2 regions of the Vreelandella sp. H-I2 genome follow, and region 2 is predicted to be linked to the other one. Evidence: predicted binding sites of a transcription regulator. Region 2 holds the regulator's gene; the other holds the start of a gene.
What was found. The regulator LexA, encoded in region 2, represses DNA repair genes until DNA is damaged. The targets are predictions, from matches to a motif close to TACTGTNTANNTANACAGTA.
Positions count from the first base shown of each region.

Region 1: the regulator LexA is predicted to act here: its motif matches at 1,988-2,007, upstream of ACUVOF_RS00810 (Y-family DNA polymerase).

Region 1 covers NZ_JBRAMC010000001.1:158,439-166,327, forward strand. The annotation lists gene ACUVOF_RS00795 (ComEC/Rec2 family competence protein) at 1-842, opposite strand, end outside; gene ACUVOF_RS00800 (hypothetical protein) at 852-1,463, opposite strand; gene ACUVOF_RS00805 (hypothetical protein) at 1,565-1,915, opposite strand; gene ACUVOF_RS00810 (Y-family DNA polymerase) at 2,031-3,338, shown strand; gene ACUVOF_RS00815 (HNH endonuclease) at 3,346-4,557, opposite strand; gene ACUVOF_RS00820 (hypothetical protein) at 4,550-5,119, opposite strand; gene ACUVOF_RS00825 (XRE family transcriptional regulator) at 5,186-5,851, opposite strand; gene ACUVOF_RS00830 (hypothetical protein) at 5,945-6,241, shown strand; gene ACUVOF_RS00835 (hypothetical protein) at 6,299-6,505, shown strand; gene ACUVOF_RS00840 (hypothetical protein) at 6,531-6,734, shown strand; gene ACUVOF_RS00845 (hypothetical protein) at 6,773-6,976, shown strand; gene ACUVOF_RS00850 (ogr/Delta-like zinc finger family protein) at 6,976-7,236, shown strand; gene ACUVOF_RS00855 (toprim domain-containing protein) at 7,282-7,889, shown strand, end outside.
Region 2 covers NZ_JBRAMC010000007.1:38,735-46,623, reverse strand. The annotation lists gene moaC (cyclic pyranopterin monophosphate synthase MoaC) at 1-511, shown strand, start outside; gene moaE (molybdopterin synthase catalytic subunit MoaE) at 526-981, shown strand; gene ACUVOF_RS17050 (ribonuclease J) at 978-2,570, opposite strand; gene purU (formyltetrahydrofolate deformylase) at 2,813-3,667, shown strand; gene ACUVOF_RS17040 (energy-coupling factor ABC transporter permease) at 3,692-4,363, shown strand; gene lexA (transcriptional repressor LexA) at 4,372-5,049, opposite strand; gene ACUVOF_RS17030 (TetR/AcrR family transcriptional regulator) at 5,329-6,006, shown strand; gene ACUVOF_RS17025 (L,D-transpeptidase family protein) at 5,984-6,520, shown strand; gene nagZ (beta-N-acetylhexosaminidase) at 6,621-7,652, shown strand; gene ACUVOF_RS17015 (hypoxanthine-guanine phosphoribosyltransferase) at 7,701-7,889, shown strand, end outside.

The DNA.
Region 1 (7,889 bases), on a different contig from region 2:
ATTTTATCAAGAATCTCAGACGAAACGTTACGCCTAGAGCCATGATGAGGGACTTGGACAAAGTCAACACCTGGAAGCTCTATTCCCGACATGTAGAAATTATTTATCGATTCGTCTAATGATCGTCTCCCAGCATCCCCGGTAAGCAAAATAGATTTCTCGCATATCACTGCGGCTTGAACAATGCTCATTTCGTTTTCACAGCTTGTTAGCTCATTAGAAAATATTTCCTCACCCCACTCAGACAGCTTCAACTTAAGAGCATCATAGACTCCTTTTAAAAAGCCTCTCTCTTCATTTGCAACAACTCTTTCTTGCTTGACATCAGGAGATCTTTCAGACTCAACAACCAAATCCAGATATAGCTCTTTCGAAGGTGCTAAAACTTTAAAAGACCCAATTTCGGCCCCTGCAAAAGGCGTACGTATTGGCACCCCCATATCATTTGCTATGTCTTCTAAAAACTTAATATTAGGAAACTTCTCTTTCAGCCTCTTTGATAGATTTTCATGATTACTAAATCTACTGAACCTGTGAATTATCTCGTTTGAATAGTCCCAAGGCTTGAGCATCCAAAGATTACGAACCTCTATCTTGGATAATACCTCTCTTAAACCTCCAGCATGATCGCCATCATGATGTGTTAATACCATATGATCGATAACTACATTCTCGCCGTAGTATTTCAAGATATGTTCTATTACACTTTCTCCAGTATGTTGATAACCGCTATCAATCACATGAATGACTGTTTCGCCATCTTCATTAACATATCTTGCAGTGATAGCGTCTCCACTTTTTGTGCTATTTACCGGCAAAAAATCTATCTCAAAAAATTCCATCATTTTCTCCTATGAATGTTCCGCTAAAACGTTCCTAACCAAGCTTACTGCGCTATTTCTTGCAGCTATAGCTAAGATTTGCCAGTAACACAATGCAGCCAACGAATAATAAAGCACCGCTTCATGACTGGCCTTTAAGTAGACTGCATATAGTATATAAAAGGTCGAAGTCACTACTATCAAGCAAGCAGAGTCTCTAAACAAAAGATAACGTTTATTAGCTTCAATTACTGAGCCAACCTCTCTAACAGTTTTATAAAGAGAGTACCATGCTTTATTTTGCCTATTTGGCTCTTCAGGGAAGCCACCAATTTTTTCAGAGATCTTCTCTTCATTGACTCGAGAGTCATTTCCCATATGTAAAGAAAACGCCCTAAAGCCCGGTAGCCTATCTTTGGCTCTAAAAAAGACCAAAAACTCTTTGACATGATTTCCGAACAGCGAGCCAGTGAGAACAAGGCCAAATAGCAAAACGCCAGAGAGCTTCAAATATTCTTCATAGCTTTGATAAAAAACATTTACCTCACCGCCCAGCACTAGCACCCAAAACAGGAAGTAATTGATAAAAAAAGCCACAACCTGCATGGGTAGGTTTTGAGCTTTTAAAGTTAATGCAGCCATTATTTTTCCCATATTTTTAGGTGAGGTGTATCTAAGTCCACTATGTCAAATATACTTAACAAATGATGTAAGACTTTTGCCATACAGTTGTAAGCCATCTCCTACACCGCCCAGCACCGCGCTTGCCTCACCACCACACCCTTGAACTGCTGCACGGTCACAAAGCAGCCCTGACCACCGTTCGTTGGCAGCAACCGGCAACGGCTGCCCACGCGGTGGGCTTTGAATAATCGATAAACGCCTTCCACTTCTGCCACTACCAGATCGGCGTGGCCAAATGATCGCGCTTCATCCACCACCAGCACATCGCCCTCCATCCACGGCCCGCCTGGGCGTGCCTCCTCACTTATCTCCACCAGAAAGCAGCTAGGTGAAAATTTTCGCCTGTCCATTTCTGCCACGGCTGGGTGCTCCACGCCCACCATTGCTGGTCCCAAGTAGTTCACTCGCATGTTGTTGTCCTGTGCTTGCTCCACATTAAGCGACGTATATTAGAATCTGCCTGTCGCTTTCCCTGTGCCTAATACTGTATAAATTAACAGCCTTACACAAGCAGGGATGCAAATTATGATTGGGTTAGTGGACTGTAACAACTTCTACGTCAGCTGCGAGCGGGTGTTCAACCCCAAGCTAGAAGGCCGGCCGGTGGGCATTATGTCCAACAACGACGGTTGTATTATCGCCCGCTCGAACGAGCTAAAAGCGCTGGGTATCGAGATGGGCACCCCTGCCCACCAGGTGCGCCACCTGGTCGAGCGGGGCGAGATCGTGTTGCACTCCTCTAACTACGAGCTTTACGGCGATATGTCCCACCGGGTGCAAGGCATCCTGGAGCAGGAAACCGCCGGTGTGGAGCCTTACTCCATTGATGAGATGTTCGTGCGCATGGATGGCTTCGAGCCGGAAGCACTGCTGGAGCATGCCAAATCGCTGCGCAAGAAGATCCGCCGTAAAACCGGCATTCCCGTATGCGTCGGCGTTGCCGCTACCCATACCCTGGCGAAGCTGGCCAACCGCATTGCCAAGAAGCACCCCGGCTACCCCGGCGTGTGCATCCTTCACGCGGAAAGCGAGGAAGCCAGGCACCTGTTGCAGCAAATTGAGGTGAGCGATGTCTGGGGCGTGGGCCGCCGGCTAAACGAACGCCTGCAAGTTCTCGGCATCAACACCGCCTGGGACCTACGCGAAGCGGACGCCAAGCGCCTCCGGCGTAAGTTCTCAGTGAATATGGAACGCACCGTGCTGGAACTGCGCGGCATCAGTTGCCTGGAGATGAACGACTTTAACGAACCACGCCAACGCATCATGACCAGCCGATCGTTCGGCCGCCCCACTTCCCAGCTCTACGACCTGCAAGGCGCTATTCGCCAACACGCTCAACGGGGCGCCGAAAAGCTACGCGAGCAAAACAGCCTCGCCCGCGCCGTGCTGGTGTTTCTCAAAACCGATCGCTTCCGGCCCGATCTGCCCCAGTACTCCCCCAGCTTAGCCGTAGAAATGGAACGACCCAGCCAGGACACCCGCGACATACTCCACGCCGCCCAGGAGGCGCTGCGTAAGATCTACCGCCCCAAATACGGCTACAAGAAAGCAGGCGTGATGCTGATCGACCTCACCGACGAGAACCGCCAACAACTCAGCCTGATGGATACGCCACAAACAGAAGAGCAACGCCAGCGCAGCCAAAAGCTAATGGCCACCATGGACGCGCTTAACGAGAAGATGGGAAAGGGAACGGTACGCCTGGGCCTTCCGGAAAAGAACGCCCCCTGGCACCTACGCTGCGCGAACCGAAGCCCGCGCTATACGACGAATTGGGATGAGTTGATGGTGGCGTATACTGATGAGGATGCGGCTAGGAGAAATAATCCTTAATATAAAGTCAGTTACTTCTATTATGATGAAGCAAAAATGGCTTCATTTTCTCCATCGTCAAATCTATGATTTCTTGCATTTGACTAGGCTCAGTAATATATCCTTCTTGAATGCTGCAATTTTCAAAAGCATATTCAAGAGCCTCATTGATAACACGATTTTTTTCAGCTTCAAAACTATTAGCCATAGCTCGTTCAACAATATTTTCAAATATCTCTTTCTGCAGAGAGAAGTCTACTTTCTTATAGTCATAAATATCCAGGATCTCACTGTAAGTAAAACTTAAATCTATAGAAAGATCAACGAGATCACCGGTCACCGGGTCGATTGCGTACAAGTTACTAAATGCTTCCCCAGTATAGCAATCAGACAGACAAGCAACCATTCTATAACAACCAAAGTACTCTATATAAGCTGTTATCAGGCCACTGACACTATCACCTTTTACATATACACAATGATAAGAGAGACCTTTCTCTCTATTTAAAACCAAATCAGTAACATTATAATATCCCCAACAACACTGATCATCCGTTCCATTTAAATAAGAAAAAGCCAGGTTGCAAAACCTAGTATCTATACCGCTGCAATATACTAGACAAAGTGCAGATTTAATTAAAGACCTACCAGTCAGATGCCCTCCAAAGTTTAAATTTATCTCTAATGGATCACTAGAATAAACAGACTCGACTTTCGCTTGAGTCAAAATTTTCTCAACATCAATGTTAGGATGTTTTTTTAATTGCCCTTTCAGTATACTCCTGGCTTCTTTTATGTCTCTAGCTACGATATTTATATTGAAACCTTCATTAGTCTCAATTTTAGAAAATGTCGGCTTCGAAGGTTTATAGCTTCCATTTGCATTCCACTCAAGTGAGGCTCCACCCACGGTTTGAAATACCTGGGAAGGAGGAGGTTTTCTTTCCCTTCTCACTCTACAAAGTAGGTTTAGCGGATTTAAACTATCCGCTAAATCAAAATCCCATTTATCCCCTGACTCACTGTTGCATTTCCTGCATATAAAGCCCTTTACTTTTAACCTTCCCCCGATAGATTGAGGAATTAAATGCTCACGAGTGTCATTATTTTTATCTATTGAACAGCCACATATATTACATAAGTTACAGTAAACATAGATTAAAGCTTTATTTCCTGCAGAGGGGGCATAATTAAATCTTCCACAAACTATGTTTTCTCCGAAATTTAAAAAGTCAATCACAACTCCCCCTACAATTTATTAAAAGGTTAGAAATTAAAGAATCTAGCCCTGGCTGCTCACTTTCATAATAAACACTATTGAAATCATCTGACCACTGGTAACCATATTCTGTGGCTTCTTTAACATCGCTCAGCGAGCCAATATCAATCAAGCTTGCCAACGCGTCATAAGCTTCTTCACGGCTTATTTGTAGAGTAATTGACTGATTTTCAAGCAATTTCGATTGATCCCTGTTCATCAAATTTTCAAATTCCAAAGGTATCGCCGTAACAGTGACTTCCTCTATAGAAGTGTGGGCAAACACGTTATAAACACCATATATAGCAGCACGCCAATTTTCGTAATACACCACGTCCTCTAAATCGTTTGTCACGGTGATTTTAGAGAGGCGATAATGCGGCTTATCGGCATCCAACATCTCAAATGTATTGTTGAAAGAGTCATAATCTTGGTGGGCATACATCAACTCTTCAACGGTATCGTACTGCTCACTAAGTTCCGCTAATGCACCAGAGGAAAAAACAACGGCACTCAATGCGACCAATACTTTCAAAACCTTCATTCCCTAACTCCCTGTGTTAATTACTGGCTGTCTCAAAACCTCATTGCTGCCTTTACGGTTTTACAGTCACACAACCCGCCCAATCCGAATCTCACACCGCCCCAGAATCTCCACATCATGCATATCCTGCGGCTTGATCATTTCCGGCTGGTAGTGGTCATTATCGCTGATCAGGTACAGCGCGCCGCCCGCCAGGCGCTGCAACCGTTTAATTCTTCGCTCGCCGCTCACCAACAGCAAAAAAACACCTTCCTGCTTAGGGTCGCGGTTGCTGCGATCCACAAGCACCCAGTCGCCATCGGCTAGGGTGCCATCCATCGAATCGCCACGCACTTTAATGCCCACCACCTGCGCAGGGTCTAGCCCCTGTTCCGCCAGTTCGGCGCTGGAGAAATACAGCGTGGTTTTAACCGGCTCGCCTTCAAAGCTGCGACCAGCGCCCGCTGCCGCTTCAATGTCGTACATCTTCACCGGCGAGAGATCCAGCGATGGTTCACTTAGCGGAACCCCAAGAGGTTGAGCAGTTGCCGATCCTGACCGTTGGCCTTTGAGCACATAAAAAATATCAACGCCTTCATCAGAAACCGCCGAAAGGTAAGCAGAGTCGGGACTACTAGCGCCTTTTTCGTATTTGATCTGAGTCGTTTTTCCGACACCACCAATCTGGGCCAGAGCCGTTTGGCTCAGCCCAAGTCGCTCGCGTTCTTCTTTTAAGCGCTCACCAATGACCATTTTTATGAACCATCCTTATTGACAGGTTCATTTTTATGAACCAATCTATTCATGTCTTTCACTCTACAACACTACGTAAAGGGAGCCACTGCCATGGCCACACCTGCTGCTCAATCTATCCTGCTGTTTCGCGGTCTCGAGGTCGAACTGGACCGCTGCTCACCCGCCACTCGTCAAGCCATTACGGCCGAGATTGGCGACAGTAATCCGCTGTCGGATCTTGAAGCCTTGGAAGAACGCACCACCGCCGAGGCCGTGGGCCAACTCGCTGCCACGATGCTGGCCAGCCATACCCCCGCGGTAGACATCGAAGACGCCCTGGCCGAACTGCGTGCCCACCTGGATGAACACTTTCTGCATCGCAAGCTGGTGCGCCTTTACGAGCGCTAAATTCGCCGCTCGGCCGTCCCTTTTAAAGTCTTTCACTCTATTAAGGAAGCCTAACCCATGGCCACCGCTAACACCATTACCCCAAAGCCAATTTATGCCCCTAAGGGGTGTAACTGCCCCGTCATGATTCACCTCACCGAAAGCGAACGGGAAGAGCTGAAGTGTATTCAAGAGCTGGAAGTGCGCTCGATGTCGGCCACTGGTCGCATGTTGCTGCTCCGCGGCATCGCCGAGTACGACCAAGACACCCTGAACGCCGAATGACCTTGCCTGCATAAGGATGTTTGCCATGTACCAGGACCCCAAACGTGTGCGCTCTCGTTACGCCGCTCTCAATTTGGATCAGTACGAGGCCCAACTGATCGATGCGTTGGTGGATTACACCGGCATCGAGCGGGCGTCGCTGCTGCGTCAACTGGTGCTGAAAGAAGCACTGGAGACGCTAGGCGTTGCTGATCTCTCCGTTAGCACTATGCCCCAGCAGGCGTCGTAAACGCAGGCCCTTTTGAGGACCTCAAGGAGCACTGACGTATGGCTGACCAACCCGCCCGCAGCGATTGTCGCCTTCCGCTGGATGAACAGTTGGAGACGGTGCTGCAGCAGGTATGTGAACAGCAGGATTTGCAAAGCCTGGACGACGCCGCCGAGTGGCTACTCCGCCGGCGTTTGCGCAAAGGCACCCAAGGACTCACCGGCCGCAGCCGCGCCCTTTACCCCATTGAGAGAAAACGCTGATGACAATGACCAGCAAACACCGCCTTCCGTGCCCGCACTGTTGCCAGAACCTGCGCATCCGCAAAAGCCAGGGGCTGACGCCGGTGTACCGCGAGTTGGTGGTGGAATGCCGTAATGAAGACTGTGGGTTTCGGGGCAAAGCGCACATCGAGGTGTGCAACACGCTGACGCCCAGCGACAGCCCCAACCCCATGGTGGATCTGCCGTTTACGCCCAGATTGCTTCAACAAGCGATCAAGCAGGCGCAAAGGAAATCGTAAACGCCTAACCGGCCCCGCTACTGACTGTGACATAAGGAGGCGAGCGTGAATATATCGCTGCGCCAGGACATTGTTGCGCGCTTAATCAGCGATTTTGAGGCGATTGAGCGCGGCCCCTACCTGCAACGGGTGCGCTGCCCCGAGTGCGGTAAGCGCGAAGCGTACATCAACGCCGATGCGCCGTGGATGCTGAAGTGCGGGCGGGAAAACAACTGTGGTGCACAAATCCACGTCAAAGCGCTGTTCCCGGATCTGTTCCGTTCCTGGAGCGAGCGCTACAGCACCCAGGTGGGCGAAAAGCCCACCTCTCAAACACCGGTGGCGGATGGCTACCTGCGTGACGGCCGCGGCTTTGAGCTTTCCCGCATTCAGGGCTGGTACACCCAGGAGAGCTACTGGAAACCGGAGATAGGTGGCACCGCCACCGTCCGCTTCGCCCTGCCCGGCGGCGCTTACTGGGAGCGCCTGCTGGATAACCCGGAGCGCTTCGGCAAGCAGAAGGCCAATTTCGTTGGCCGCTATAAAGGCCAGTGGTGGTGCCCGCCTGCACTCACCGCGGCGGATCTGGTCGCCGCCGGTGAAGTGTGGATTGTAGAGGGCATCTTCGATGCGATCGCTCTTTACCACCACGGCATCGCGGCGGTGTCCGCCAT
Region 2 (7,889 bases):
ACATGTAACCTCTTTGTGCCGCTTGAATGGCCGCACCGGCGTTGAAATGGAAGCGCTTACCGCCGTCTCGGTGGCCTGTTTGACTCTGTATGATATGTGCAAAGCGGTCGATAAAGGCATGTGTATAGAAACCATTCAACTCGACAGTAAACAGGGCGGCCAGCGCGGTGATTACCAGCGCATGAGTGTGCAGGCGCCAATTGTCACTGGCGATGGTATGTCGGGAGAGGTTAGTTTAGGTGAGCGCTGTCCGTCACCCTGCGTGCGGGTTAAATTTTTGGCCGAATTGCGCGAGCGAGTAGGCGAAAGCGAAGTGTCCGTCGGTCTGGATCAGCTTACTAGCCGCGATATCAGTGGTTTGAAAGCAGCGCTGGCTGAGCGCGATGGTCGGTTTAAACTGCTTACCGACCAGCGTACGCTATGCGCCATTAACCAAGTGATGGCTAACGATGATGCACTAGTGACCGATGATGATGAGGTGGCTTTTTTTCCACCGGTCACAGGGGGCTGAGTGTGAATACTAAGATGGATATTAAGGTAGCGATTCAAGCAGCGCCTTTCTCAATGAGTTATGGGTATGACGATGCACTAGCAGGACGTAGTGATATTGGCGCAGTGGTGAGTTTTACCGGATTGGTGCGTGATTTTAACGAAACACCTGACGTGACAGGGTTAACGCTGGAGCACTATCCTGGAATGACCGAGCGCACCCTGACCGACATAGGTGAACAGGCATGGCAGCGCTGGTCGTTGCAGGCAGTGCGTATTATCCACCGGATAGGTTACCTTGGGCCGGGCGACCCGATTGTGCGCGTACTGGTTGCCAGCGCCCACCGCCGTGAAGCGTTTGAAGCCTGCGATTTTATAATGGACTTCCTAAAAACCCAGGCGCCTTTCTGGAAGAAAGAACACTCTACTAAAGGTGAGTACTGGGTTAAAGAACGCCATTCCGACCAGCAGGACGCGGCGCGCTGGGTCTAACGACTGGAGAGTTCAGGCATTTCAGCGGCCATAATTTGTAGGTGCACGCCGGGCAGATGCTGCATATGTTCTGCTAGCCAGTGAATTAGGCGAGGCTGCAACGCATGGCGCAGATCGGCAAGCGTATCAGCAGCAATTTCATCAAGCTGATCATCTAGCCAGTCGCTAAAGCTATCTTCATCCAGCGGGCTAGAACCTGAAGCGTCTAGCATCAAACGACCAATACGCGCCCAGCCCGTGGCAGTGGCTGTTACTGGCAGTGCTAGGTACAAGCTACCATGGCGGGTCGTGCTGGCGTCGCTCACTTCTAAGCCGGGATGAGGCACTACACTGTTTTGGCTGACAATACAGGGCGGCTGTGGGTATCGTGCTTCGCAGCGTAATCCATGACTATCAAAGCAGATTAGATCGCCGTTGATGGGTGTCAACGGAGCGCTAATGCCTAGCTGGCCAGCAATCGATTGATGAGCCTGCTGATGGCGGGCTTCGCCATGTACAGGCATAAGATGTTTTGGCCTAACCCACTGATAAAGCTTAATGAGTTCGTCTTGAGCGGGATGTCCGGTGGCGTGCAGCTCAGGGTGATTGAACTCGTCATAGATACTGACGCCTAGGTGCGTTAAGCGCTTTTTAAGTTGTTCAATAGGACGCTCGTTGCCTGGAATAGCTTTAGCCGAAAATATGACGTTATCGCCTGGCTGAAGATCGACAAAAGGATGACGTCCCTGAGCAAGACGCTGTAGAGCGGCGCGGGGTTCGCCCTGGCTGCCGGTAGCAATAATCACTACTTCATTGGGGGGTAAATACCCAAGGTCATGATTGGGTACCAGCGGCGGTAAATCATCCATATAGCCAAGTCCGCGGGCGACACTGACCATGCGCTCCATAGAGCGGCCCATTAAGCTAATACGGCGACCAGACTGTTGGGCTGCGCGTCCTATAGCTAGCACTCGAGCAAGGTTACTAGCAAAACAAGAAACTACCACACGGCCCTGGCAGTTGCTGAGGGTCTTTGTTAGTGCTCGAGCAACATCCCCTTCGCTGCCAGAGTGACCAGGCATAGGGGCGTTGGTGGAGTCGCCCACGACTAAATCAATGGGGGCGAGCGCTTTGAATTGGGCTGCGTTCATCGGCATGCCAATGAGGGGCTCGGGATCGAGTTTCCAGTCACCGGTATGTAAAATGCGATAACCACCGGCCATCATCATCAGCGCACAGCTTTCGGGAATTGAATGCGTTAAAAGTAAATAGCGCAGCGTGAACGGGCCACTTTCTAACGCCTCGCCCGGTTCGATGACCTGGATAGCGGCGCTGCTGAGTTGATGTTCAGCAAATTTAAGCCGTAACAGCCCTGCCGCAAGAGGGGTGGCATAAATGGGACAGTTCCACAGCGGCCATAGCCAAGCAACAGCCCCAATGTGATCTTCATGTCCATGAGTGATAAACAGTGCTTTCGGCACGATGCCCAGTGCCTTCGGTGTATCAACATTGGGCACCTGGAGCGGCGAGTCGGGGAGGTCTTGGCGAATCATCATGCCGCAGTCAACGGCAATCCAGTGATCGTCATAGCCGTATAGCGTTAGATTCATACCAATCTCACCGCATCCCCCCAGCGGCAGCATGCGCAGCGGCGGACGACGACGGGGACGAATTTGAACGCGTGGTGAATGCATTAGTTATGAAAAGCCTAAAAAGTAGTGCCTTAACTATACGGGAAGGCAGGGGCGGCTAACAATCATCCATGGCCTTCCGATACACTATGCAGTCTGGTTAACATCCTAAGCCGCTGGTTTGTAATAATTACCTTAGAAGCAAGTCAAGAGTAGCTCACATGTCTCATTATTATCGTTTAGTTGTGTCCTGTCCTGATCGGGTGGGTATTGTTGCGCGAGTATCGAGTTTCATTGCCCAGCAGGGTGGGTCCATTACTGAAGCAAGTCAGCACTCAGATTTAGAAACTGGCTGTTTTTTTATGCGTTACGAAATATTGGCGGATTCCGTGGGCATGTCGGTAGAAGCGTTACGTGTAGCATTTGAACCGGTGGCCAGCGAATTCAATATGCAGTGGTCACTGGTCGATACCCAGAAGCGACGACGAGTGGTGCTAATGGTGTCGCGAGAGTCGCACTGCTTGGTAGATCTACTTTATCGCTGGCAAGCGGGTGAGCTGGATTGCGATATTGTCGGTGTTATCTCTAACCATGACGATATGCGTTCACTGACAGAATGGTATGGCATTCCCTACCATCATGTTCCGGTTGACCCTGAAAACAAGCAGGCGTCGTTTGCGGAAGTACAGGTTGAGATTGACAATGCTCGTGCTGACTGCATCGTGTTGGCGCGTTATATGCAAATTTTGCCACCTGAATTATGCACGCGTTATGCGGGGCGAGTAATTAATATTCATCACAGTTTCTTGCCCTCGTTCGCTGGCGCTAAGCCTTATCACCAGGCTTACCAGAGGGGAGTTAAACTGATTGGAGCTACCTGCCACTACGTAACGGAGGAACTCGACGCGGGTCCTATCATCGAACAGGATATTCATCGCGTTAGTCACTGTCATACGCCCACCGATTTAGTACGCTTCGGCCGTGATGTGGAGAAAGCGGTACTCGCTCGGGGATTGCGGTGGCATTTAGAGGATCGGGTACTGGTCCATGGCAACAAAACTGTGGTGTTTAGTTAATACTTATTGAACCGAGAGGCCACCATGTCATTTGCGCAAAGTGTATTAGCGCCCTGGATGCTGCTGCTCACCTCGCTCCTCTCGTTAGGAGTTGTTGTTTGGGTAATTAGTCGGCGGCCGTGGCAGGCCTTGAGGGGAGACGTCGCGCTTCAGCACCGTTGGCTAGGCGCGACGCTGGCGGTGGTGCTGATGTGGCAGCTGCGTGCTCAGGCGGTTGATTGGCTAACGTTACATCTGGTCTTTACGGTATTGCTGACACTTGTGTTTAAGGCGCCCCTAGCGCTGATCAGTAACGTACTTATTAATATTGCTATGGTATTGATCGGTCGCAATGAGTGGATGCTGCTGGGAGCTAATATTCTTGTCACAGGAATAGTGCCTGCTGCGATCATTGGCACGGTGTGGCGGTTGGTAGATCGGCGCCTACCGGATAATCTGATGGTATTCCTATTTGTCTGCGGCTTTTTCGGCTCTGCACTGGCAACGCTGGGAGGAGGGTTAGCTGCAGTGTTGCTGATAGTCGTCGCGGGTACTGATCCTGATGCTGTCTATTTGGCTCAGGAGTATGCGCGCTTCCTACCCCTATTAATGCCATCCGAGGCGCTACTAACCGGCATGCTGCTGAGTATTCTGCTAGTTTACCATCCTGATTGGGTGGCCACTTTCAATGACCACCGCTATATCGACCTGCAGTAACGCCAGTTTTAGCCGAGCGCCTGCCCGTTACCACCGCGAATGACGCCGACGCCGACGCCTTCGATATCGAGTGACTGATAGCGCAGATCTATTTCGATTGGCGCAAAGTCGGAATTTTCTGCAAACAGGGTTACCTGATGCCCCTGGCGTTTGAAGCGTTTAACGGTCACTTCATCCTCCAGACGAGCAACCACGATCTGTCCATCACGTACCCGCTCGGTGCGGTGAACTGCCAACAAGTCACCTTCTAAGATGCCGATATCTTTCATTGATAAACCACGTACACGCAGTAGGTAGTCAGCTTTTGGTGTGAAGTATTCTGGTGGTAATGGGCAGTAGCGATCAATATGCTCGGCGGCCAGTATAGGGCTGCCTGCCGCCACTTCTCCAATCACCGGTAGGCCTGTGGGCAGCGGCTCTACATTGGAGGGTACGGTCGTGGTGGCACTATCCAGGGCTTCTTGGGGCTCTTGGTTGGGCAGGCGGATGCCGCGAGAGGTATTGCGGATAATACGAATAACCCCCTTGCGCTCAAGTGCGCGCAGGTGTTCTTCAGCCGCATTAGGAGAACGGAAGCCAAGCGCTTTAGCAATCTCGGCGCGCGTAGGAGGGTAGCCAAATTCGCCCATGGTCTTAACGATAAAATCAAAGACATGCTGTTGGCGAGCGGTTAGTGGACGCGACATACCAGACTCCATAATTTGTAAATTGATAGTGAACTGACAGTAACAAAGATAAATGTCGAATTAATCGATAAGTGGTTAAGTATACAGTATGTTCCTCTGTCCAGTATATGGCCTGTCAATCCTCATTTTCTCTACCCGGGCAATTTTAGTCATCGTTTTAAACTAAGTTTTTTCTTATGCAAGACGCCATATTTCATTAGTAAATCAAGCGTTGAGCCTGCCAAGTTTATAGAATAGTATTTTGCTATGTTTTAAACACTTGTTTCCCTGGAGAGCGCTATGGCTCAGTCTGATACGGTGACCCGTATACTCGATACCGCTGAAGTGCTGTTTGCAGAGCGTGGTTTTGCTGAAACCTCGCTGCGCAACATCACTAGTAAAGCGCGCGTCAACTTGGCGGCCGTGAACTACCATTTTGGCTCTAAGAAAGCCTTAATTCAGGCTGTGTTTTCTCGCTATCTAGATCCTTTTACAGTGCGTTTTCACACGGCACTTGATGAGCTTGAAGCCCAGCATAAAGGGCACGTTGTGCCGCTTGAAACGTTACTCGAAACAATGGCAACAACCGTTCTGGCTGTGCCGGCTGAACGCAACAGTCTCAAAGTATTCATGCGCTTACTTGGACTGGCCTACAGCCAAGCACAAGGGCATCTTCGACGCCATATTCAACAAGAGTATGGCGATGTGTTTGCCCGTTTCACGGAGCTTGTGCGTCAGGCGACACCAGACCTGCCTGACGCGGAACGCTTTTGGCGACTACACTTTATGCTTGGTACCGTGATATTTACCCTGTCAGGCCTCGATGCATTGCGAGATATCGCGGAAAAGGATTATCACGAGCAGGTCACTGTGCGGGATTTAGTAAGGCGGTTGCGTCCGGTGGTAGTTGCTGCCATGAATGCACCGTTACCTCCTGCCCTCGAAGAAGGAAAACATGCGAACGCCCAAGCTAGCTGAGCTACCTCCAACTGAAAACATCTGGCTGGAGATTGATACCACTCAACAGCTAATGCGCTGCTGGTGGGGCGCGAAAGTGCTTCATGAATACGCGATATCTTCCGGTGCCGCCGGTAATGGAGAGCAAAATGGGAGTGGTAAAACACCCCATGGTTGGCACTATGTACGAGCCGCTATTGGTGCTGATAGACCGGAAAATGCCGTTTTTCGGGGCCGACGCTGGACTGGCGAGGTATTTTCACCTGCGCTAGACGAGATTTATCCAGGGCGTGACTGGATTTTAACCCGTATTTTGTGGCTTTGCGGGTTAGAAAGGGGAGTGAACCGCGGAGGCCAGGTAGACTCGCAACGGCGCTATATCTACCTGCACGGTACGCCACCTGATCAGCCGATGGGTGTTGCTGCTTCCCATGGCTGTATCCGTTTACGTAACAGTGATTTGCTGACTATCTTTTCGTTAGCAGTGCCGGGTACCCCGGTTTGGTTGCATGGCGGTCGGCAGTGTTTTGACTAACCAGGCTGTGACTGACAGTAACAACCGTTAATGTGTCTCAGATTTTGACTCTGCTAGACGATCGTCTAGAATCATCGCCCCTTTTAATGGACCTATCACGATGACTCAACCGTTAGGCCCGGTCATGCTGGACCTTGAAGGCCCTAAATTGACGGCTGCAGAAAAGCGCTTACTACTTGAACCGACGGTAGGGGGCGTTATTTTATTTGCCCGTAATGTCGAGAATGGCTATCAGGTTCGCCAACTCTGCAGCGATATTCGCCGTGTGCGTGCTGATTTACTGCTGGCAGTCGATCAAGAGGGCGGACGCGTTCAGCGTATTAAAGAAGGGTTGACCCGTCTTCCTGCCATGGCGCGCATTGGCGAGCGCTATCGCGACAATCCCGAAGATGGCTTGTCGTTAGCAAAAGATGCTGGGTGGTTATTGGGAATGGAAATGGCCGCCTGCGGGTTGGACTTAAGTTTTGCTCCCGTACTGGATGTTGAAAGCGGTGTCTCAAGTGTTATTGGTGATCGTAGTTTTAGCAGTGATCCCCAGCACGTGGCGCAATTGGGCAGCGCGTTTGTTCAGGGCCTACACGATGCAGGTATGGCGGCGGTGGGTAAGCACTTCCCTGGCCACGGTGGGGTAGCCGCAGACTCTCACGTCGCACTGCCGGTGGATGATCGTCCGCTAGAGGTTATTAAACGGCATGACCTGATACCCTTTGCCCAGCTAGCCACACAGCTAGAAGGCGTAATGCCTGCGCATGTGATTTACAGTGCTTTCGATAAGCGCCCGGCAGGCTTTTCGCCTAATTGGCTCGGTATGTTGCGCGAATCGCTGGGGTTCAAAGGCTGTGTGTTTTCCGACGACTTAAGCATGGCGGGCGCCCACGAAGCGGGCGATCCTAAAGCGCGCGCTCAAGCGGCGCTAGCGGCAGGCTGCGATATGCTGTTGGTATGTAATGATCGTGCTGCCGCGCTTGAAGTGATGCTGGCGTGCCAGGGTATAGATACCAAACGTCCCGCTAAACTGCGCTATAGCCGTGCGCGGCCTGATTTAGACGCGCTGAGTGCGCTGGGCCGTTGGCGCCGTGCTCACGCTAAGTTGGAAGCGCTGGCGAACCAGTCAAACCCCAGCGCTATTTAGCCACGTATTGTAGCAAATACAGTTTATAACCCGCCCTGGAGTTGGTAGATGTCAAAGTTGGATAAAGAGGCGTTAGAATCGCTAGACTCAATGCGTGAGTTGATGGATAACGCCGACTGTTTAATTTCTCAACAAGAGGTAGAACTTGCTCTTGATCGCATGGCGGAAGCAATCACTCGTGATTTAGGCGATAAACTGCCGGTTTTTTATTGTGTAATGAATGGTGGCTTGATTACG